2 regions of the Streptococcus lutetiensis genome follow, and region 2 is predicted to be linked to the other one. Evidence: predicted binding sites of a transcription regulator. Region 2 holds the regulator's gene; the other holds the start of a gene.
The links. Region 2 encodes Rex, which represses fermentation and respiration genes when NADH is low (regulators of the CRP and FNR family bind a similar motif). Its sites were predicted from a motif close to TTGTGAANTANTTCACAA; they were not measured.
Positions count from the first base shown of each region.

Region 1: the regulator Rex is predicted to act here: its motif matches at 2,140-2,157, upstream of adhE (bifunctional acetaldehyde-CoA/alcohol dehydrogenase).

Region 1 is NZ_LS483403.1:220,488-225,179, reverse strand. It holds gene adhE (bifunctional acetaldehyde-CoA/alcohol dehydrogenase) at 1-1,945, opposite strand, end outside; gene rpsO (30S ribosomal protein S15) at 2,424-2,693, opposite strand; gene DQN23_RS01295 (MFS transporter) at 2,851-4,014, opposite strand; gene DQN23_RS01290 (Crp/Fnr family transcriptional regulator) at 4,076-4,692, shown strand, end outside.
Region 2 is NZ_LS483403.1:768,151-772,842, forward strand. It holds gene DQN23_RS03970 (AI-2E family transporter) at 1-743, shown strand, start outside; gene radC (RadC family protein) at 799-1,479, shown strand; gene DQN23_RS03980 (redox-sensing transcriptional repressor Rex) at 1,576-2,217, opposite strand; gene DQN23_RS03985 (DUF1831 domain-containing protein) at 2,344-2,697, opposite strand; gene DQN23_RS03990 (cysteine desulfurase family protein) at 2,699-3,814, opposite strand; gene DQN23_RS03995 (ribose-phosphate diphosphokinase) at 3,823-4,692, opposite strand, start outside.

The sequences.
Region 1 (4,692 bases), 550 kb from region 2:
GATACTTAACGTGAGTATGGTCATCAGTAATAACAGCGTATGGTGTAACTTCTGAACCTGTACCAGATGTTGTTGGAATACAGAAGAGACGTGTTGCTGTTTGGTGTTTGAATTTCACGATACGTTTACGGATATCGATGAATTTTTGTTGCAAACGTAAGAAGAGTTCGCTGACATTTTCGTAGCTATCAAGGAAATCAGCTTCTTGATCAAGTGAGTATTCGTAGATGTAACGTGCAATCTTAGCCGCATCAAGGGCAGAACCACCACCGACTGCAATAACTGTATCAGGTTTGAAATCACGCATTTGTTTGGCAATTTCAATCGTTTGACCAAGTGTTGGGTCTGGTTTGATAGTACCGTAAATTGATGTTGCAACTTTTTCATCACGCAATGCTAATTGAGCAAGAACAGTATCAACAAAACCAAATTGAACCATTCCTGGGTCAGCAACGATCAAAGCACGTTGCATCGGTTCGTATTCATCTTGCAAGTAAGAGATAGCATTTTTTTCATAGTATGTTTTTTCTGGCAGGCGAATCCATTGAGGACGGTTGCGACGTTTGGCAACTGTCTTAACATTTAAGAGATCGCCAGTTGAAAGATTGTGTGACAATGAATTTTTCCCCCATGATCCTGTTCCAAGTGTTAAGCTAGCTTTAAGTGCATCTGTGTAAATATCACCGATACCTCCGACTGAATCTGGTTGGTTAACCAAGACACGTGATGCTTTCACAGCGTCGCCATATTCAGCAACAAATGGGTCTGCCTGAGAACCTATTTGAATACCAGCATTGTGTCCTGCACCTTGATAGTCAAGAAGTGCTTCAACAATTTCAACACCTTCAGCACGATCTTTAGCTTTGTAAACCGAAAGGAGTGGAGAAAGTTTTTCAGAAGATAGTTTTTCACCGATATTTTTTTTATCAAGTTCAAACAAGAGAACATCTTTTCCTTCTGGCAATTTCACACCGGCTTGTTCACAAATCCAGCGAGCTGGCATACCAGCAACTGGACCATTAACACCGTGTCTGTCATTAAAGACAAAATCTTCGAGTTTTTTATAGTCCTTCTCAGGCACAAGGTAGGCACCTTTATCTTGCATTTTTTGAAGCCATTCGTCATAAATCGGTGCTTCAACAACTGCAGAGTTTTCAGTGGCACAAATCATACCATTATCAAAACGTTTTGATAACAACAAGTCTTCAACAGCGCGATCAACGTGTGCTGTTGCATCAACGTAGATAGCACCATTACCAGCACCAACACCCATTGATGGGTTACCTGATTTAAGAGCGGCATTTACCATACCAGGTCCACCAGTTGCCAAAATAGAAGCAATCTTCGGATTTTGGATAAGCGCTGATGTATTTGCAAGAGATGGTGTTTCAATCCATTGAACAATGTTTTCTGGAGCACCGGCTTTAATCGCTGCATCATAAAGAATTTGTGCAGCATGTGCTGAACAGTTTTGCGCTTGTGGGTGGAAGGCAAAGACAATCGCATTACGTGTTTTAAGAGCCACCAAAATCTTGAACATTGTTGTTGAAGTTGGGTTTGTTGTTGGAACAATACCAGCCAAAACACCAAGAGGTGCTGCGATTTGGATACTTCCTGAAACCTTATCTTCCCCAATGATACCTACTGTTTTTTCATTTTTAATACGTTCATAAACATACTCAGTAGCGAAGTGGTTCTTAATATCTTTATCTTCAACGACACCACGACCAGTTTCTGTATGAGCTTCTTTTGCTAATTCAAGCGAAGCTTCTGAACCTGCAAGAGCCATCGCTGCGACAATGTTATCAACTTGTTCTTGTGAATAAGTTGCATAAACACGTTCAGCTTCAAGAGCTTTTTCGACAAGAGCTCCAGTGTACTGTTGAGCCAATTCTTCTGCGATCAACTCGTTATTCTTTACATCTGCATTTGTTGCTTTAGCCATTAAGAAAACCTCCTTATAAGTACCCTTAAAAATAAGTGCCTCATTTTTTGAGAAGAACTATATTAATGATTGATACTAAAATAAAAACAAGACCGTATAGTCTGGAATTTCAAAACTCAATATTATTACTTGAGGTTCTCTTCACTATATAAACTACACAAAATCAACAGTTAAATTCTTTAATCATCATATTATTGTGATATTCTTCACCAACTATATTAACCCTTTTTCAAAAAAAGGTCAAGTATTATTTGTAAGCTTTTTCATTTTTATTTTAAAGCCAATGTAAGGGGATACATTTATATACCTAACTTTTCCTTTTACACTAATACTTTTGCCACTTTTGACATTTTCATATTCTGTAAAAACTCATTTTCATTAAAAATTGATCCTTCAATATCTTTCAAAATAAGCAGCTGAATATACAAAAAAAGCTCCTTGGAAAAACCAAGAAGCTTTTGCTCGACCGAACGTCAGATTAACGACGAAGACCAAGCGATGCGATCAATTCGCGGTAACGGTTAACGTCTGTGCGGCGAAGGTATGCCAACAAGTTACGACGGTGACCGATTTTTTTCATCAATCCACGGTAAGTAGCGTGGTCTTTTTTGTGTTGTTTAATGTGTTCGTTAAGGTGGTTGATTTCCCAAGTAAGAACAGCTACTTGAACTTCAACTGAACCTGTGTCACCTTCGTGACGTGCGTATTGAGCGATGATTTCATTTTTTTTCTCTTTTGAGATTGCCATAATTTTTCTCCTTTATATTGCTTCATCCGAGTGGTAGGTTTTTGGCGGATCCTACGACCAAGAAGAAGTTACTTGTCTTACGACAGTCCTTATTGTAGCAGATTGTTTCTACTTTTGTCAAAGGTTTTCCCTTAATTTAACGTGACTTTAACACAAATTAATTTTTCTTTGAAAAACGTGTTTTAATAATCAAACCTAGGCAAATAACCAAGCTGATAATAGCGTAAATAACAAAGGCAAAGCCTGGTTGTGGGCTAAATTTTGAGAAGAGGTTCAAAACAATTGCTGCGCTTGCCCCACCAAGATTACAGAAAATCAAGATAAGCGTAGTCGCATTTCCAATTAATTGCGGTGAAACGTTAGTTGAAACATCACTAAAGACGCAGGTAACTACAATACTGTACCAGAAACCTGACAGCATTGCACCGATTAGCATCACCCAAAGATTATTAGCAAAACCTACCATAAATAGTCCAAGAGCAAATGGAATCATTGAGATAGTAATCAAGTTTTTACTAAAGCGTCCAAGCAAACCTTCAAAACAAATTCCTGAAAGAATTCCCATAAGCATCATACCACTCAAGATTAAGCTTGCTTGACGAGGACTTCCAAGATGTAATTGGTCAACAATAACTGGAATGCGTAAACTGTTAGCACTATTGATATTAATAACAAAACCTGCCAATAAAGATAGTCCGACGATATACAAGATATCTTCTTTTTTAAATTTAGCACGAGCCTCATCTTGTTGGACTTCTGCCACTTCAACCTTAGGTTTTGGTGCAAAAACAAGGTAAACAGCAAGAATCGGCAAAGCAAATAAGTAAACACTGAATGTCCATGACCAACCAATAACAACAATGAAACCAACAATCATGGTCAATAAAGCATTACCAATAATTTCAAAGGAACCACGAAGCCCAAGCATCTGAGCTTGTTCACGTCCAGCATAAGTCTCACTGATAATACTGATGGCACGAGAATTAATCAAACCAATTCCGATACCAAGCAAAATACGTGATACAAAAACTAATGAATAAGTCTGAAAAACGACTGGCATGCTACCACCAAAGGCAATCAAAAGAAGACCTAAGATGATACTGAGACGTTCAGAGATTAGACGTTCGATAATTGGATTTAGTAACAACATGGCAAGAATCGCAAAAGATGATAGTGAAAATAGAAATTCCACCTGACTAGCAGCGTATCCTTGTTGATGAAATGTTGTAATCATTTGGGGTAATGCTGTCGACGGAGATAACGTCGAGACCAGCATCAAAGATAGAGATAGGAGACTAAATTTCTCCAAAAATGTTTTCATAGAAACTCCTTACTTGTTTTTTTCATCATTTCCAGTATAATCAAAGTTAGCGCATAAAAATATGACTTTTGTCACAACAAAGGAGGTCTGTGTGTCTTTAGAAAAATATATCCAAGACTATCAGCTTGAAAAAATCTTTCCTAGACATTATTTTGATAAATTGCAAGTCCGTGAACTAGTTGCTGGAGATGCGATTTGTCACCAAGGAGAAGCCTTAACAGCACTCTCTTATTTTGCAAAGGGAAAATTAAAAATTGTTCGTCGCTTATTTAACGGAAAAGAGCATATTTTAGATATCAAAGAAAAAACAACACTTATCGGAGATATTGAATTATTAACTGATCAGCCAATTGTGTCTTCAGTTGTTGCTCTTGAGGATACCTTAGTCATCCAACTCCCTTTAACTGGGATTCGCGAGGAATTATTAGCGGATAATGATTTGCTTCTAAATCTCAGTAGAGGGCTCGCTCAATCACTTTATGAGCAAAATATTCGCGCTTCTACCAATTTGAATTACACACTTAAAGAACGTCTAGCCACTCACATCTTGGCGATTGAAGACAAAGGCGTCTTCAAATTAGAATTAACCAGTCTTGCTGATTCATTTAGCGTCAGCTATCGTCACTTACTTCGCGTGATTCACGAATTCATCGATTCAGGAATCATCGAAAAACGTCG
Region 2 (4,692 bases):
TTAATGACAATAAAGTTGTCAAAGATATTTTGGCATACTTTGGGACATCATCAGATGTGACGACGACATTATCAGACTACAGTCAACAGATTTTGAATCAAGTGTTATCAGTTTTGACAAGCATTTTAACGTCAGTAAGTACCATTGCCTCAACACTTCTGAATGTCTTTATTAGTTTGATCTTTTCAATTTACGTGCTAGCTAGTAAAGAACAACTAGCTCGTCAATTTAATCTGTTAATTGATTCTTATCTTGGAAAATATGCTAAGACGGTCCACTATGTTTTAGATATTTTACATCAGAGATTCCATGGTTTCTTTGTCGGACAAACCTTGGAAGCAATGATTCTTGGGAGTTTAACAGCTGGAGGTATGCTTTTGTTGCATTTGCCTTATGCAGCAACAATCGGGATTCTGGTGGCCTTCACAGCTTTAATCCCAGTGGTGGGAGCTTACATTGGTTTGACGATTGGATTTATTCTGATCACAACTCAGTCAGTCTCTCAAGCTATTTTCTTTGTAATTTACCTTGTCGTTCTTCAGCAATTTGAAGGAAATCTTATCTACCCGCGCGTGGTTGGTGGTTCAATCGGCTTACCTGGTATGTGGGTATTGATGGCTATTACCATTGGCGCAGCGCTTTGGGGCATTTTAGGAATGCTAGTAGCTGTACCTTTAGCAGCTAGTCTTTATCAGATTATCAAGGATAGTGTCGCTAAACGCCAAGAAAATCGTTTAGAATAGTGAAATAAAGAAAAAAATACCTCTAACTTACGAATAAATAAGTGGAGGTATTTTTATGTATGCAATAGAAATGAAAGCAGATGCTATGTTGCCACGCGAACGTTTGAGAGATTTAGGTGCCGAGCAATTAAGCAATCAAGAATTATTGTCCATTTTATTACGAACAGGTACCAAGACAAGACCAGTTTTAGAAGTAGCTAATGATATTTTAAAACACATCGATACACTTGCTGACTTTCAGCATTTATCCTTACAAGAATTGCAAAAAATTAAAGGAGTTGGCTATGTCAAATCTATTGAAATTAAAGCAATGATTGAACTGGCAAAGCGCATTAGCAAAGCAGAATATGTCCAAAAAGAACGCATCATGAGTAGTGAACGCTTGGCTAGAAAGATGATGTTAGAGTTGAGCGACCAAAAGCAGGAGCATTTGGTGGCAATTTATTTGGATACTCAAAATCGAATTATCGAACAACGGACGATTTTTATTGGTTCGGTTCGTCGGTCAATCGCAGAGCCTCGTGAGATTTTGTATTATGCTTGTAAAACTATGGCAACTTCATTGATTATTGTTCACAATCACCCGTCAGGTTTACCAGCCCCAAGTGAAAATGATTTTCTTTTTACCGAGAAAATGAAACGAGCTTGTGATGATATTGGCATCGTTTGTCTCGATCATATCATAGTAGGCAAATACCAATATTATAGTTTTAGGGAAGAAACAGATGTACTGTAAAACTAAAAAAGCCTGAAAGGAAGACTTTCAGGCAAGAAAAAGTATTCTAATACTAAATAAACTCAGCTAAGCAAAAAACAGTTGGATTTTAATTGATTATTGGTTTGATTGACTCATGAAATAAAGAAGTGTCTGTAATTCACTCGTTAAGTCAACGTATTGGACAATGACACCTTTTGGAACATTTAAATGAACGGGAGAGAAACTTAAAATACCACGGATACCAGCTTCAACCAAGATATCAGCAACTTCTTGAGCTTTTGTACTTGGAACCGTTAAGATAGCAGTTTCAATACCAGCTTCTTGTGCGTGCTCCTTAAGTGATGAGATACCATAAACTGGAATACCATCTGATGTTTGATATCCAACAATTTCATTATCGTCTGTATCAAAAGCCATAGCAATTTGCATTTTGTTACGATCATGGAAACGGTAGTGAAGTAATGCTCGACCGATATTACCACATCCGACCAATAAAACATTTGTTGTTGAATGGTCATTTAGAATATCAGCAAAGAAATTCATTAATTTTTTGACGTCATAGCCGATACCACGTCTTCCTAGCTCACCAAAATAGGAAAAATCTCGGCGAACAGTTGCAGAATCGATTCCTATAGCATCTGCAATTTGTTTTGAACTTGCTTTTTCGACATTATCTGTATTAAAACGTTTAAAAATGCGATAATACAGCGAAAGTCGCTTAGCCGTTGCTTTAGGAATAGATTTCTCAGTAGTCACAATACCATCTCCCTTTTACTTGTTACATCTATTGTAACAAAAACTTTGTGAAAACAAAAACAAATTTTACAAAATAGAGTAAAAAAACAACTCCAAAGCTAATAAGAAGTAGCTTTGGAGTTGTTTTTATTGATTAAGCTTTTTTTTAGTGAAAATATCACGTTCAACGAGGCTGTCCATCAAGAAATAGAATTTTTCTTGGAGGATTTTATTATCTTCAGATTTGAAGATATTAACGAAACGAAGCCCTGATCTGTCAGTGATACTTAATTTGAAACCTGTCAAATCTTTGTTGATAGTGATTTTTAGTGGGAATCCATCACCTGAATTAGGGACGTTTTCCAATAAACGCGTTAATTCGTAATTACCGATACGGTTTTGCGTAAAGGTTGTGTCACGAAGTGTATATTTTTTAATATTATCGCTAATAGCATAGCTGTAAAGACAGTCTTTTAAAGTGATTTCTTTTTCAAATGCCATCCTATTTTCCTACAATTTCTATTAATTTTTTAGCGAGTTCTTGAACTTCTTCGATAGTGTTAAGTTCTGAGAAGCTAACGCGGATTGATTCTGCCAAACGTGGTGAATCTTCACCATATAGACTTGCCAAGACGTGACTTGGATCAACAGTACCGGCGGTACATGCAGAACCAGTTGAAACAGCGATACCAGCTAAATCAAGATGAGTTAGGAGAATACCGTTATTTTGATTTGGAAAACCAATGTTGAGCACGTGAGGCATTTTGTTTTGGCTACCGTTGATGTAATAGTCTAAGCCAGAAATAGCATCAAGGAAGGATTGACGTAATTCTTTGACGTGTTTGTAATTAACATCTTTGTTAGTAACAGTGTCTGATAAGGCTTTTGCCATACCAGCAATACCAATCATATTTTCAGTGCTAGCTCTGCGTTTTTCTTCTTGTTCCCCACCATGGAGCAAATTGTCAAAGTGTTGTGGTGTTGAGTAAAGGATACCAACACCTTTTGGTCCATGGAATTTATGAGCAGAAGCTGAAAGAAAGTCAGCTTTAATCTCTTCAGGATAAACATCAATTTTTCCGATTGCTTGAACAGCATCAACGTGGAAAGCAGCTTGATGGTTTGAAAGAAGTTCGCCAATTTCTTTAACAGGAAGAAGGTCACCTGTTTCGTTGTTTGCAAACATTGTGCTGACTAAAATCGTATCATCACGAAGAGCGTCAGCTACTTGTTTAGCAGAAATATGACCATCTTCAGGTTTTAGGTAAGTGACTTCAAAACCAAAACGTTTTTCCAAATACTCCATTGTATGAAGAACAGAGTGGTGTTCGATAGAAGTGGTAATGATGTGTTTACCTTTTTCTTGGTTAGCAAGAGCATAGCCTTTGATGGCAGTGTTGTTGCTTTCAGTAGCACCAGATGTAAAGATAATGCGGCGTGGGTCAGTTTTTAAAGCTGAGGCAATGGTCTGGCGGTAAGAACGCAAACGCTGGTTAGCGTGACGTCCAATCCCATGAATACTTGATGGGTTACCAAAATCGTTAACCATGATTTCTGTCATTGCATCAATAACAGATGGTGTGAGAGGGGTAGTTGCAGCATTATCAAGATAGATCATATAGTAAATTAATCCTTTTTAGCGTTATATGAGAATAATGGGCTGAGCGGAGTTTTTTCGTGGATACGAATAATCGCGTCAGCAATCAATTTGCTTGCTGAAAGGTATTTGATATTCTTAGGCAAGCGTTCATGAGTAGCAACTGAGTCTGTTACTAAGATTTCTTTAATAGGAGCAGCATCAAGGCTTTCTGCAGCAGCTCCAGCAAATAGACCGTGGCTAGCAACGGCATAAATTTCAGTAGCACCATCGCGCTCAACGATTTTAGCTGCTTCAGCAAATGTTTTACCAGTGTTCAAAATGTCATCGATAAGGATTGCTTTTTTACCAGCAACATCACCGATAATGTAGCCTTCTTCACGTTGTGCATCATCTTCAGCGTAGTCGATGATAGCGATTGGTGAATCAAGAGTTTGAGCCAAGCTACGAGCACGTTTGATACCAGAGTTTTTAGGGCTGACAACAACAACGTCTTCACCTTTCAAACCAAGGTCGCAGTAGTATTTAGCAAACAATGGAACAGTAAAGAGGTTATCAACTGGTACATCAAAGAAACCTTGTACTTGAACAGCGTGAAGGTCAAGAGTCAAAAGACGGTCAACTCCAGCTTTAACAAGCATGTTTGCTACAAGTTTAGCTGTGATTGGTTCACGTGATGCAGCGATACGGTCTTGACGTGAGTATCCGAAGTAAGGGATAACGACATTGACAGTATTGGCGCTGGCACGTTTACAAGCGTCTACCATAATCAAGAGTTCCCAAAGGTTGTCATTAACAGGGTAGCTAGTTGATTGGATGATGTAGATATCATTACCACGAACTGTTTCTTCGATGTTAATCATGATTTCGCCGTCTGAAAACTTGCGTGTTGACACTTT